3 regions of the Providencia hangzhouensis genome follow, and region 3 is predicted to be linked to each of the others. Evidence: predicted binding sites of a transcription regulator. Region 3 holds the regulator's gene; each other region holds the start of a gene.
What was found. Region 3 encodes LexA, which represses DNA repair genes until DNA is damaged. Its sites were predicted from a motif close to TNCTGTATGTACATACAGNA; they were not measured.
Positions count from the first base shown of each region.

Region 1: dinB (DNA polymerase IV) is a predicted target of LexA. The motif match lies at 2,489-2,508, and genes of this name have one in related genera.
Region 2: dinG (ATP-dependent DNA helicase DinG) is a predicted target of LexA. The motif match lies at 2,441-2,460, and genes of this name have one in related genera.

Region 1 covers NZ_CP135052.1:1,006,041-1,010,306, reverse strand. Annotated here, with positions in the region: gene pepD (beta-Ala-His dipeptidase) at 1-1,361, shown strand, start outside; gene dinB (DNA polymerase IV) at 1,411-2,466, opposite strand; gene PZ638_RS04395 (glycerophosphodiester phosphodiesterase family protein) at 2,748-3,644, shown strand; gene PZ638_RS04390 (hypothetical protein) at 3,823-4,185, shown strand.
Region 2 covers NZ_CP135052.1:3,278,274-3,282,539, forward strand. Annotated here, with positions in the region: gene dps (DNA starvation/stationary phase protection protein Dps) at 1-109, shown strand, start outside; gene dinG (ATP-dependent DNA helicase DinG) at 233-2,344, opposite strand; gene PZ638_RS14905 (hypothetical protein) at 2,602-2,763, shown strand; gene sseA (3-mercaptopyruvate sulfurtransferase) at 2,802-3,641, shown strand; gene PZ638_RS14915 (GlsB/YeaQ/YmgE family stress response membrane protein) at 3,722-3,970, opposite strand; gene dusC (tRNA dihydrouridine(16) synthase DusC) at 4,130-4,266, opposite strand, start outside.
Region 3 covers NZ_CP135052.1:456,331-460,596, reverse strand. Annotated here, with positions in the region: gene PZ638_RS02015 (fimbrial protein) at 1-357, opposite strand, end outside; gene zur (zinc uptake transcriptional repressor Zur) at 1,457-1,972, shown strand; gene lexA (transcriptional repressor LexA) at 2,144-2,761, opposite strand; gene PZ638_RS02000 (diacylglycerol kinase) at 2,898-3,272, opposite strand; gene plsB (glycerol-3-phosphate 1-O-acyltransferase PlsB) at 3,399-4,266, shown strand, end outside.

The DNA of each region.
Region 1 (4,266 bases), 550 kb from region 3:
CGCATATTGTTGATTGGTCAAAACAAAAAGGCTTTCACGTTGAACGTGATGAAGTAGGCAATATTCTGATCCGTAAACCTGCTACGCCTGGTTATGAAAACCGTAAAGGTGTTGTTTTACAAGCTCACTTGGACATGGTGCCACAAAAAAATAACGACACGGTACATGACTTTAAAACTGATCCAATTCGTCCCTATGTTAATGGTGAGTGGGTTACTGCTGAAGGCACCACTTTAGGTGCTGATAACGGCATTGGCTTAGCTTCTGCTTTGGCTGTTCTTGCTGACGATAGCGTTGAGCATGGGCCAATGGAAGTTCTCCTGACCATGACCGAAGAAGCCGGTATGGAAGGTGCTTTTGGCTTGAAAGCAGGCTGGTTACAAGCAGATATTTTGATAAACACCGACTCCGAAGAAGAAGGTGAAATTTACATGGGTTGCGCTGGTGGTGTTGATTTTACAACCACGTTTGACCTGACTCGTGAAGCATTACCACAAGGCTATAAAACCTTCACTATGACCCTAAAAGGCCTAAAAGGTGGTCACTCCGGTGGTGATGTACATTTAGGTTTAGGTAATGCCAATAAGCTGTTAGCTCGTTTTCTAGCAGGGCACGCAGAAGATTTAAGCCTAAAATTATTAGATTTTAGAGGGGGTACTGTTCGCAATGCGATTCCTCGTGAAGCCTATGCCATTATTGCTGTTCCAGCAGACAAAGTTGCTGAATTAACGGCACTGAGAACGCGCTATGAAGATATTCTGAAAAATGAATTAGCTGTTGTTGAGCCTAACCTTGTTCTGCTACTTGACGAAACGCAAAGTGAGCTAAAAGCCCTTTCTGATGATTGCCAAAAGCGTTTTGTTTTCTTCTTAAATGCAGCACCGAACGGTGTAATTCGCATGAGCGATGTGGCTATTGGCGTGGTTGAAACGTCACTTAATGAAGGTGTAGTACGCCTAACTGAAGATAAAGCAGAAATTATCTTCCTTGTTCGCTCACTTATCGATAGCGGCAAGAACTACGTTGTTAACATGCTGACATCTATCAGTAAATTAGCACAAGCCCAATATCGAGCAGAAGGCAGTTACCCTGGTTGGCAGCCCGATGCAGACTCACCAGTGATGCATTTAGTCAGCGATACCTACAACAAACTATTCGGTAAAATTCCTAATGTGATGGTGATCCACGCAGGCCTTGAGTGTGGCTTATTCAAAAAGCCTTACCCAGACATGGATATGGTTTCAATTGGGCCAACTATTCGTGGTGCGCACTCCCCTGATGAGCGTGTGCATATTGCAAGCGTTGGTGAGTATTGGAAATTATTAACTGCGGTTTTAAAAGCAATTCCAGTTAAAGAATAAACAACTAATTAATTGTAAATCAAACACCTATCATACGATAGGTGTTTTTTTATAATTCAAGTAATAATTGCCGTTCAAGCTGAGGACTTTGCAGCATCACATGCAAACCAACTAACCGAACGCCACGCCCTAAGCGGCGGTTATCCCAAGCTTTTTTCGCTATTTGTACCAAATCTTGTTTATTGAGAACTGGATATACATGTTCTTGTGTCGTTTGCTGAAAGTCTGCAAATTTAAATTTTACACCTTGGCGAGCAATACGAAGGTCAGGCTTTACCTTTGCTAAACGCAGTTGGAGTTCATCGTATAATTTATCCAACAACGGCAAGCAATCTTCCCATTGATAGATATCTTCTGTAAGTGTACGTTCAACTCCTACCGATTTCCTAAGCCTATCAGGGTTAATCGCACGTTCATCGATACCATGGCAACGCTCCCAAAGTACCTGCCCAAATTTCCCCATGCTTTTAATCAACGCAACTACATCATATTTTTGAACATCGGCACAAGTCACCAACCCCATATCCGCTAATTTTTGGGCTGTTACCTTACCCACTCCTGGTATTTTTTTTAGTGGCAATTTAAGAACGAATTGATCGATATCTTGTGGTGTGATCACGAATTGGCCATTCGGTTTGTTCATATCGGAAGCAATCTTTGCCAAAAATTTTATTGGAGCGATCCCCGCTGAAGCAGTGAGCTGTAATTCATCAAAGATTTGCTTGCGGATAGCCTCAGCAATTAACGTTGCAGAGCCGTGTAATTGCGTACAATCCGTAACATCCAAATAAGCCTCATCAAGAGAAAGCGGTTCTATGAGGTCTGTGTAACGCGCAAATATTTTTCGAATATGAAGAGAGGTTTCTTTATAAAGTGCCATATGCCCAGGAACCACTTTCAAGTGAGGGCAAAGCCTAAGTGCAATCGCTGTAGACATCGCACTATGAACACCGTAGCGACGTGCTTCATAATTTGCAGTACTAATCACTCCTCGGCGATCTGCGCTACCTCCCACCGCAATAGGTACATTGCGAAGGCTTGGGTCGTCACGCATCTCGATGGCGGCATAAAAGCAGTCCATATCAATATGAATAATTTTACGCACGAGTATACCCTAACAATCAATCAACTGTTTAAATATACAGTATCTTTAATAGCCATGCAATTATTATCAGACCACCATAAATGGATGAATAACAAGCTAACTTAATGATAACTAGGTAATTCATCATATTGCAATAATCATCTGCCAATCTATCCAATAAAGATTTTATTTAAAGTTTGTCTTAAAAATAAGTGTTAATACTTACTTTTAAACAAAAAAGTAATAAAAAGAGTTGTTTTACCAACGACAATACCTTGAAAAACTATTTATGGATCATCTCTATGGCAATTACATCAACATCAAAATATTTTAAATTTATGGCAACTCTCATAATACTGTTTGCTAGCCAAACCGTTTTTGCACTATCCCCTAAAATTGTTGCTCACCGTGCAGGAACGGCTGATGCACCAGAAAATACAATTTATGCAATTGATTTAGCAAAGAAAAATAATGCTGACGCTATTTGGCTTACCGTTCAGTTAAGTAAAGATAATCAACTCGTTTTATATCGTCCAAGTGACTTAAGCTCACTTACAGACCATGAAGGTCCTGTATCAAAATATAATGCCCTGCAACTTAACCGTATAAATGCTGCATATAAATACAATATAAAAAATAACCTGCAACTACCTATGCAAGATACTACTATTAGTAGACTAGAAACTATTTTAAAAAAATACCCTGATACGACTTTTTATATTGATTTAAAATCACCTGATGCAGACCCTAATATCCAAGCACAAGCTATCCTTGCACTACTAGATAAAACTAATTCATTTAGCCAAGTACGTTTTTATTCCACTAATGATGAATTTTTAAAAGCGCTAAAATCCCTTTCATCAAAAATTTCACTATTTGAAAGCCGTGATGAAACTCGGACTATGTTGGCAAATATCGTAATGAACCATCAATGCTCAATAGAAAATGACAAGACCACCACTCGTTGGTATGGCTTTGAGCTACATCGTAAAGTTGAAGTAGTTGAAAAATATACATTAGGTGAGGCACGCTCACCAGCTACCCTTTCATGGGATAAAGAGGCCATCGACTGTTTTAGAAAAAATGGTAATGCCTATATCATTGTCTTTGGTGTTAATAATGACAGTGACTACCAACTCGCAAAAGAAATTGGTGTTGATGCTGTAATGGTTGATTCCCCAAAAGCATTTAAAAAATAATCTAATAACATCTCCTAAGCTATTATTACTTTAATAATAGCTTAGGAATTAAATCACATCTTAAAAACATTCTTTTCATCAATTAATAATAATTGTTCTTAATTTACCGCTATAGAAAACTTGATATATTTAATCCGTCACAAAAATTCTATTTAAAATAATTTAAAAAAGGTTTTATATGTCAAATATTGGAACAATGATTGTCGAGAATTATTGGAATGAAACATTAAGGAAAGTTGAAATACATTATCATAATAGTGATAACCCCTATGATAATGTGTTTATATTTTATAATCTATCACATGCCACATCTAGCTCTAACGAAAATTCATTCCCTTACTCAACAACAGGTAAAAGTGCTTGGAAAGCTAAAATTACTACGAAAAATAATGAACTGTGGAGTAGTGGTGATTTTTTACCTTGCCAAATTAACAACAATGATAATGGAAAGGTCACGATTAGATTTGATGGTGAGACAAAAAGCATGCATGTTAATTACCCTGTCTCTGTTTCATGTGCTAAGAAAATGCAATTAATTTAGGCTGTATAACGGGAAAGTAATATTTGGAGATGTCTAATAACTATATTTAGACATCTCCGGCTCATTACTAGTTATAGAACC
Region 2 (4,266 bases), 1.7 Mb from region 3:
CCGTAAAGCCATTGATGAAGTGGAAGACGAAGACACTGCGGATATGTTTACCGCAGCTTCCCGCGATATGGATAAATTCCTCTGGTTCTTAGAAGCAAATATTGAGTAATGTCGTAAATAGAGTCAATTAAAATTGACCAATGGCCACTGTAGAGTGGCCATTTTATTTGCGAGTCATTAACTATAATCAAACTGTTATTCAAATACCTAAAAATAAAATAAGTTAACTTAGTTATTTACTGTTTTTAGGTATTTCAGGTTGTTCTATAGGAAATACAGGTAATGCATTTAATAGCCTTTTACCATAATTTTTAGTTAGCAAACGTTTATCATAAATAATAATTTCACCATAGCACTCATGACTACGAATCAACCTACCTGCTTGCTGTATCAAGTTAAATGAGGCGCTAGGTAAACTTTGTACTTCAAATGGGTATCGCTTCAATGATTTCAACCAATCCCCTTCGGTGATAATCACAGGGTTTGTTACTGGTGGAAATGCAATTTTATGGATATGGACCTGAGTTAAATATTCCCCTTTTAGGTCTAACCCCTCAGCAAACGATTGTAAGCCAATTAAGGCACTAGATTGCCCTTGGTTAATTCTTTCGCAATGTGTTTCGACTAACCGGTAACGTGGTTGATCTCCTTGAACTAAAAGCTGCAAACGCAAATCCTTTACGTGCTCAAGAAAACCTTCCATCGCTCTTTGGCTACTAAATAAAACCAGTACTCCACGGTGAGTATTTTTAGTGAATTGTTCACGGAAAAATACTGCCATTTCCGCTAAGTGTTCAGCTTCAGTGTTTATCGTTGGCTCATATTCCATTTTAGGAATAATAATTTTTCCTTGCTCAACATGGTTAAAAGGAGAAGACAATGTCACGAAGCGGTCATCACTTTTTTCGGATAACCCAGTAAGTTCCATAAAACGTGAATAACTGTTCAATGACCTCAGTGTTGCCGAGGTAATCACAATATGAGGAACATTTCGCCATAACAAATGTTGTAATTGTTCGCTGACTCGGATCCCTGCACAATGCATAAAGAAGCGAGATTGGTTTTTCTCATAACGCCGACTTAACCATTTTGATACAGGGGCACCTGAACTTTGTTCTAATGCCGCCAACCGCCAAAGCTTCGACATATTTTCAAAGTACCCCATAGCCCTACTAGTCACAATAATGGAGCGATGTAAGCGGACAATATCTTGCTTCGCGGTTTGTTCCGTCAAATCATTTAAGATAGCTTCCGCCAGCCCCTGTAATGCATCAGTTTGCTTAAACAAGGCCTGACAGCTCAGTTGCATAGCTTCAGGCAATACACCAAGCGGAAATAAATATTCAGTTTCTTTTGATGTTTCTGGTAATAATGCATTCGCTAATAATGAGAAATCACGAAATGTTTCACGTAATTTTTCTGCATGTTGCTGTAACCGTTCGGGGTTAGCTAACTTTGGTGGCTTCGCCGGACGAAATTGCCCCATGTACTGCCCAACATGCTGAATAAAGCTATCAAGCTGTGCCGTTAGTTGAACTAACGTAATTTCGCCTTCAACTTCAAGGGCATCCCTTGCTACATCCGGAACATGATGGCCTTCATCAAGCACTAATAATAAATTTTTCGGGTCAGGTAATACCGATTCACTTTCCATTGCAGCCATAACTAACGCATGATTAGCAACCACCACATCGGCATCTTCGATTTCTCGCCTAGCAATAAAAAATGGGCAACGCTGATAAAATTGACAATTACGACCTAAACAATTCATTTTATCTGTGCTGACTTTGCGCCATAAGCTATCACTAAATGCACGTTTGTGGTGATCCCTTAGCCCATCCCATGCAAAACTCTGAAAGTCATGCCGCAGTTGCTGACAAATAGCCCGCTCTTCACTATTCGCAATTTCTGTTTTATCTTCCACCAATAACATTAAATCAATTTGTTCGCCTTCCGCGGCACAAATAGCTTCTAAATTACGAGGGCAAACATAACGAGCACGCCCAAACGCCCCTGTATATTTTAAATCAGGAATAATTTTGCTTAATAAGGGTAAATCTTTACTATAAATTTGATCTTGTAATGCCACATTCGCTGTACTAACCACTAAGGTTTTACCTTCTTCCCTACCAACCGCTATCCCCGGTATTAAATAAGATAGCGTTTTACCCACCCCAGTAGGTGCTTCTATGACCAAATGGCGGCCGTCATCATCTGCTAAATTTTTTGCAACTTGCGCGATCATCTGCCGCTGCGGGGCTCGGGAAACAAACCCGTCAATTTGTACGGACAACCCTTTATACCACTGAGTTATTTGTTCTTTAGTTTTATTCGACAGGGACATAAATTATGCAGGTGACCAAAGTTAAAATGAAAGATAACGAAACTGACAACAATACGGAATATGTAAAAAACGCTTTTGCCAACCGCTTCGCAAAACTACTGTATTAATACCCATTATACATAAAAATTGGGAAGCTTTTTGCAAAACGCCCATTCTGCAACAGAAAAAATAGCTTTTAACTTGTTTGCAACACTCATCCGGTTATACTTTGAGTTCTTATATCATTTGGATTTTTATCACTAGGCAGGCTATAGAAAATGAAAAAGGTTGTTATCGCACTTTGCGCATTATGCGCTTTTGGTTCTGTAGGCGGTATTGTTTTAGCGGGTATGAACATTTATACACGTTCAACCACACCACTTGAGCAAGGGCAACCGCAATCCCCTTCAGCACTGCCAGCACCCAATCAAATTCAGTAATTTTAAAATAATTTATCAGCCCAGGATGGAGATAGCTTATGTACAACGATTATTTCGTAACCCCACAATGGTTAAATTCACATCTATTTGATGATAACATCATTGTACTCGATGCTTCTTCTCCGCCACCGACCGCACCTTATGATTGCCGCCAACAATATTTAGAAGAACATATTCCTAACGCTCAGTTCTTTCATCAAGATGAAATTGCAGACAAAAGCTGTGATTTACCCCATATGCTGCCAAGTGCCGATGTTTTTAGCCAAGCAGTTAGTGCCATGGGCATAGGTAATGACACCCAAGTTATTATTTATTCGCAGAATAACTTATTTTCGTCCCCAAGAGCATGGTGGACTTTCACCACTATGGGCTGCAAAAACGTTAAAATTTTAGCCGGTGGCATCGATGCTTGGAAAGCAGCAGGGTTTGATGTTCAGTCCGGGGAAGTTACTCCGCCAGCTGCGAAACAATTCCATGCCATACGTAAAGACAGTAACGCACTGAATCAAGAGCACATGCTTGATATTGTAAATCAAGGAAAAATTCAAATTATTGATGCTCGTGCAGAACCACGCTTTCTTGCCAAAGCGCCAGAACCACGTCCGGGTCTACGTATGGGGCATATTCCTGGGAGCAAAAACGTCCCATGGGATCTTCTCGTTGAAAAGGGTGAATTCAAATCACCGGAGCAACTTAAAGCTATTTTTACTAAACAAGGTGTGGATATCCATGCACCTTCAGTGATGACCTGTGGTTCAGGAATGACCGCAGCTGTGGTATTAATGGCATTAACATTATTAGGTAACCAAAACGTGCGTTTGTATGATGGTTCATGGGCCCAATGGGGGCAAGATAACGGCCTGCCAATCGAGTCGTAATCCTCTTCTTCCATAAAAATATAAGCCACTTGATATTTAAGTGGCTTATAGAATGAAGATTTACCAAGTAGAGGAAATGGTTATTTGGCAAATATCCCGGCTAAGAACAGTACGACAATCGCCCCGATAACCGCGACAACAAAACTCCCAAAGTTGAAACCATCAACTTTTCCTTTACCAAAGAAAGTACTGATGTAACCACCCACAACGGCACCAACAATCCCCAGCACGGTGGTCATAATGAACCCCATGTGATAAGTACCTGGCATCAGCCACTTAGCTAAAACACCTGCAATTAGACCAAAAATAATCCAAGCAATTACACCCATCTTACGCCTCCCAGACTAGGTAATTTCACTATAATGTCAAAATGTTCTCATATAATAGTAGAGCTTTAAATAAATTAAATCGCTCTCCTACCAATTAAGTAAAGACCCTATAAGTTAATTTCGCAACTATAAAATTTTGCCAATCAACATTATTCATAACTAATTGCTCACAATTTCAGTTATCACTTGCGCAATCTGTTGGGCATTTTTTAACGACCTAACCTGAGAAAAAAGTTCATCTGCTTGATGATATTCTTTACGTAAATAGCCTAGCCATTGCTTAATCCGAGCTGCAT
Region 3 (4,266 bases):
AGCTTTAGATTCTTGGTTAGCAAACAGTGCTGGGAAACCAGCTGCTGCTTGACCTTGAGCGAATACGTTCATTGAAGTATCAGCTGCGTCAGCAGAACAGTTAGACAGAACTAAATCAAAAGATTTTTCATCACCTAAAACTGCATTTGGTGCTAAAGCATCAGTTACATCTTTAGTGAAAGTTCCCCAGTCAACAACAGAACCTGTAGTAGTTGAAGACACATCACAAGATTGAGCACGTAATTGGGCTTTGAATGTTACTTCCGCACCTTTCTTACCATCTGCAGCTAATGCAGAACCTGCTACCATAGAACCTGCTAATACTGCTAAAACCGCTAATTTTTTGTTGAATAACATATGTAAATACCTCTGTATTTATGTCGTCATGTAAGTAGTTAAAGACACAATTTTTATTAAAAACCAAGTTCACAATAATTGTTTACAAATACCTATGCCATTTTCATGAGCCTGGATAACTAACTGTCAACCTATTTAATTAAGTCAACATTGGGGGATATTAAAATCCGTTCAATACCCTTTTTTAAAACCAAATTATTGAACTGGTTTTAAAAAAAGACTATTTCTGTATCGCCGAAAATGAGAGACCAACATCAATATAGAAATAGTAAAATGGACAAAAATAAAATATATGAAAGTTTAATCAGCTATTATTGCAACTTGAATTCTGTATGAATAAAACCTAATTGTCTTTAAAAGCATTCCACACTTTTAATTCATCTCAAATTCACATTAGCTATTCCCGTTTGAAACAAAACGAAACAAACAAAAACATTATGCTGAACTTTTAAATACCTTGTTTCTTTCTGATACCAATATTAATACCACAATATTAATTGTCAAAATCACACAAAAATGGATGCTAACTTAGTTTTTTTATACTAAAATAATGATATAAATAGATGCAATCACCAAAAAATGAAGAGATACTATAACTAAAGATCGTCATTTAGATTAATTTATATTTATAAAGTCAACTTACTTATAAATATTTCAGGTTATATTTAGTTATGTAAAAACCACACATTTTATTTAATTCTAAAAATTCAATAAAAGTGATATTAAAAACTATAAATACATGCATTGAAAATATTGAAATGAAAAAACAACTTAATATACGATTCATTACACCATTACAACAGATAAGCGTAAGATAAGTCTTAATTGAAATTTACACTAAATGGCAATCTAAAACCTTACGTTTTGTGTGTTTTTTGTTAAACAACATCGAGTTTTTTGTTTAAGAAAAACAAAGAGGATAGGCTGGTTTTGAGTATTCTAATTATCTGTTTTTCCAGATAATCGTTTGCTTATATTTCCCTTTAAATAGAAATAATATAAATATAAAACAATGTATCCCCGCGCATTCCTGATCTCAAAAATATGATAAGCTTATTAGCAGTAATTGTTTGCATTTTCGAATATTGAGGCCGATTAGATGAAAAGAATGAATGAAGACAAAATCCTTGCAATGGCCGAGAATATTTGCCAATCAAGAGGCGTCAGGTTAACACCACAAAGAGAAACAGTATTACGCCTGATAGCACAGCAGCATGGTGCAATCAGCGCTTATGATTTACTTGACTTGCTACGGGAAATTGAACCTCAAGCTAAACCGCCTACGGTTTATCGTGGCCTTGAGTTTTTAATGGAGCAAGGTTTTATCCATAAAATTGAATCAACGAACAGTTATGTCGTCTGTCACCATTTTGATAACCCGAGCCATATCTCTGTTATGTTAATTTGTGACCAGTGTGGAAGCGTAACGGAAAGTGATTGCACAACAATAGAAGCTGCAATCATTAATTTAGCAGATGAACACCAATTCCGCTTAAGACATACAGTGGTGGAAAACCACGGCTTATGTAAAAATTGTGACGAAATGAATAGCTGCCAAGATCACGAACATTGTCATCATAACCATGAACAACCTATCGCCCAGAAGAAAAAATAAGTAGCTGCGTTGATAAATTGCTTGATGAAATGCAAAAAAAATAGAGAAGATAAAGAAATAAAATAAAATAAAAGAAACAAAACAGGCAGACCTCAGAATAACACCATGAAATCTGCCTGCAATCGTCCTTCCCGCCTGTAGCCTACTATTACGGCTAGCGACTAAAGGAACTTAATACCAATCACTATTACGGATAACCCCAACAGCTAAACCTTCAATAGTGAAATTTTGCTGACGTAAGTCAACAATAATAGGTTCGAATTCTGGGTTTTCTGCTATTAATTCAACACGGTTACCCTGTTGCTTAAAACGTTTAACAGTAACTTCATCTTCGATACGAGCAACAACCACTTGCCCGTTATGGACATTCTGCGTTTTATGCACAGCTAATAAATCACCATCCATAATGCCAATATCTTTCATGGACATCCCATTCACACGCAACAAAAAATCTGCGTGTGGTTTAAATAGCTCAGGGTCAACTTGATAGTGACTTTCAATATGTTCCTGCGCTAATAATGGTTCGCCAGCGGCAACACGTCCAATCAGAGGTAACCCCTGGTCTTCTGTTTCTTCTTCAAGAAGCAGACGAATACCTCGGGATGCGCCTGAAACGATTTCAATAACCCCTTTGCGCGCTAAGGCCTTTAAATGTTCTTCTGCCGCATTAGGCGAACGAAAACCAAGGCTTGCTGCTATCTCAGCACGTGTAGGAGGCATACCCGTCTGCGAAATGTGATCGCGCACCAGATCGTAAACCTGCTGTTGTCGAGCCGTCAGTGCTTTCATTCCGTTCCCCTGTTTGTTTATACAGTCAAACTGTGAGTATATACAGGTAAATGAAGATTTGGAACAGTTAAATCGCTCAATTTAAGCATTTGTTATCGATTTACTTTCTTTTTACCCTATTAAGCACCCGAACGCCTTAGCCAGAAAAATAACGCTGCCATAATACCAGTGCCCAAATAAATAGCGCTAAGCCGATACTCACAAATACCGCAGCGGAACCAATATCTTTAGCTCTTCCTGACAGTTCATGATACTCACTACCAATACGGTCAACTACGGCTTCTATCGCACTATTCAATAATTCGACTATTGCCACGAGGACAACTGAACTCACTAACAAAATTCTATCTATATAGCTGATATCTATATAAAATGCGATAAAGATTGCGATAATCGCAGCAACAGATTCCTGCCTAAATGCGGCTTCATTAACCCAAGCTGCCTTCAAACCTTTAAGGGAATATCCCGCCGCTTTGATCACTCGCGTGAACCCCTTAACTTGACTCGCCATATTTATTCCTTAAAAAATGCAAACAATAATCGATTTTTACGGTCAAAGTGAATTGTCAGTAACAGATCTAACCATGTATTTCTGGTATGATTGCGCAGCATTGTTAACAAGAGGCTATAATCATTTATGTCACTATGGCGTAAAATATATTACAACACGTTGAATTTACCACTTAAATTATTGGTAAAAAGTAAACTAATTCCTTCGGATCCCGTCACTGAGTTGCAGCTTGATGTCAACAGGCCAACCCTATACGTATTACCTTATCATTCGAAGTCTGACCTCCTCACGCTACGGCATCAATGCTTAGCTATTGGTCTGCCTGACCCTCTGGTCGACAATGATATCAATGGAACGAAGCTTCCGGCGTACGTTTTTATCGATGATGGCCCACGTGTTTTTCGCTATTATTCACCGAATCCACGCAAGGATTCAGTAAAAACATTCCATGCTTATTTAGATTTGCATAAAAACAATCCAAATCTAGATATTCAAATGCTACCTGCATCCGTGATGTTTGGCCGCTCACCGGGTCGTGAAGGCCATACTCCAGCACCACCATTGAAACTGTTAAATGGGATTCAAAAATTCTTTGCAGTTTTATGGTTAGGGCGTGACAGCTTCGTGCGTTTATCACCCATTGTCTCAATTGGGAAAATGGCACAAGACCACGGCACAGACTCCATTATTGCCAACAAACTCGCCCGTGTCGCGCGTATTCACTATTCGCGCCAACGCCTAGCGGCAGTTGGACCAAAACTCCCTGCACGTTATGAGCTGTTTAATAAGCTATTAACGTCTAAAGCGATTGAAAAAGCCGTTGAAGACGAAGCGCGCAGTAAAAAAATTCCACTCAAAAAAGCCCAACAAAATGCCGTTGGGATGATGGAAGAAATTGCAGCCAATTTCTCTTATGAAGCCGTACGTTTAACGGATAGGGTTCTTAGTTGGACTTGGAACCGTCTTTATCAAGGCATCAATGTTCAGCACGCTG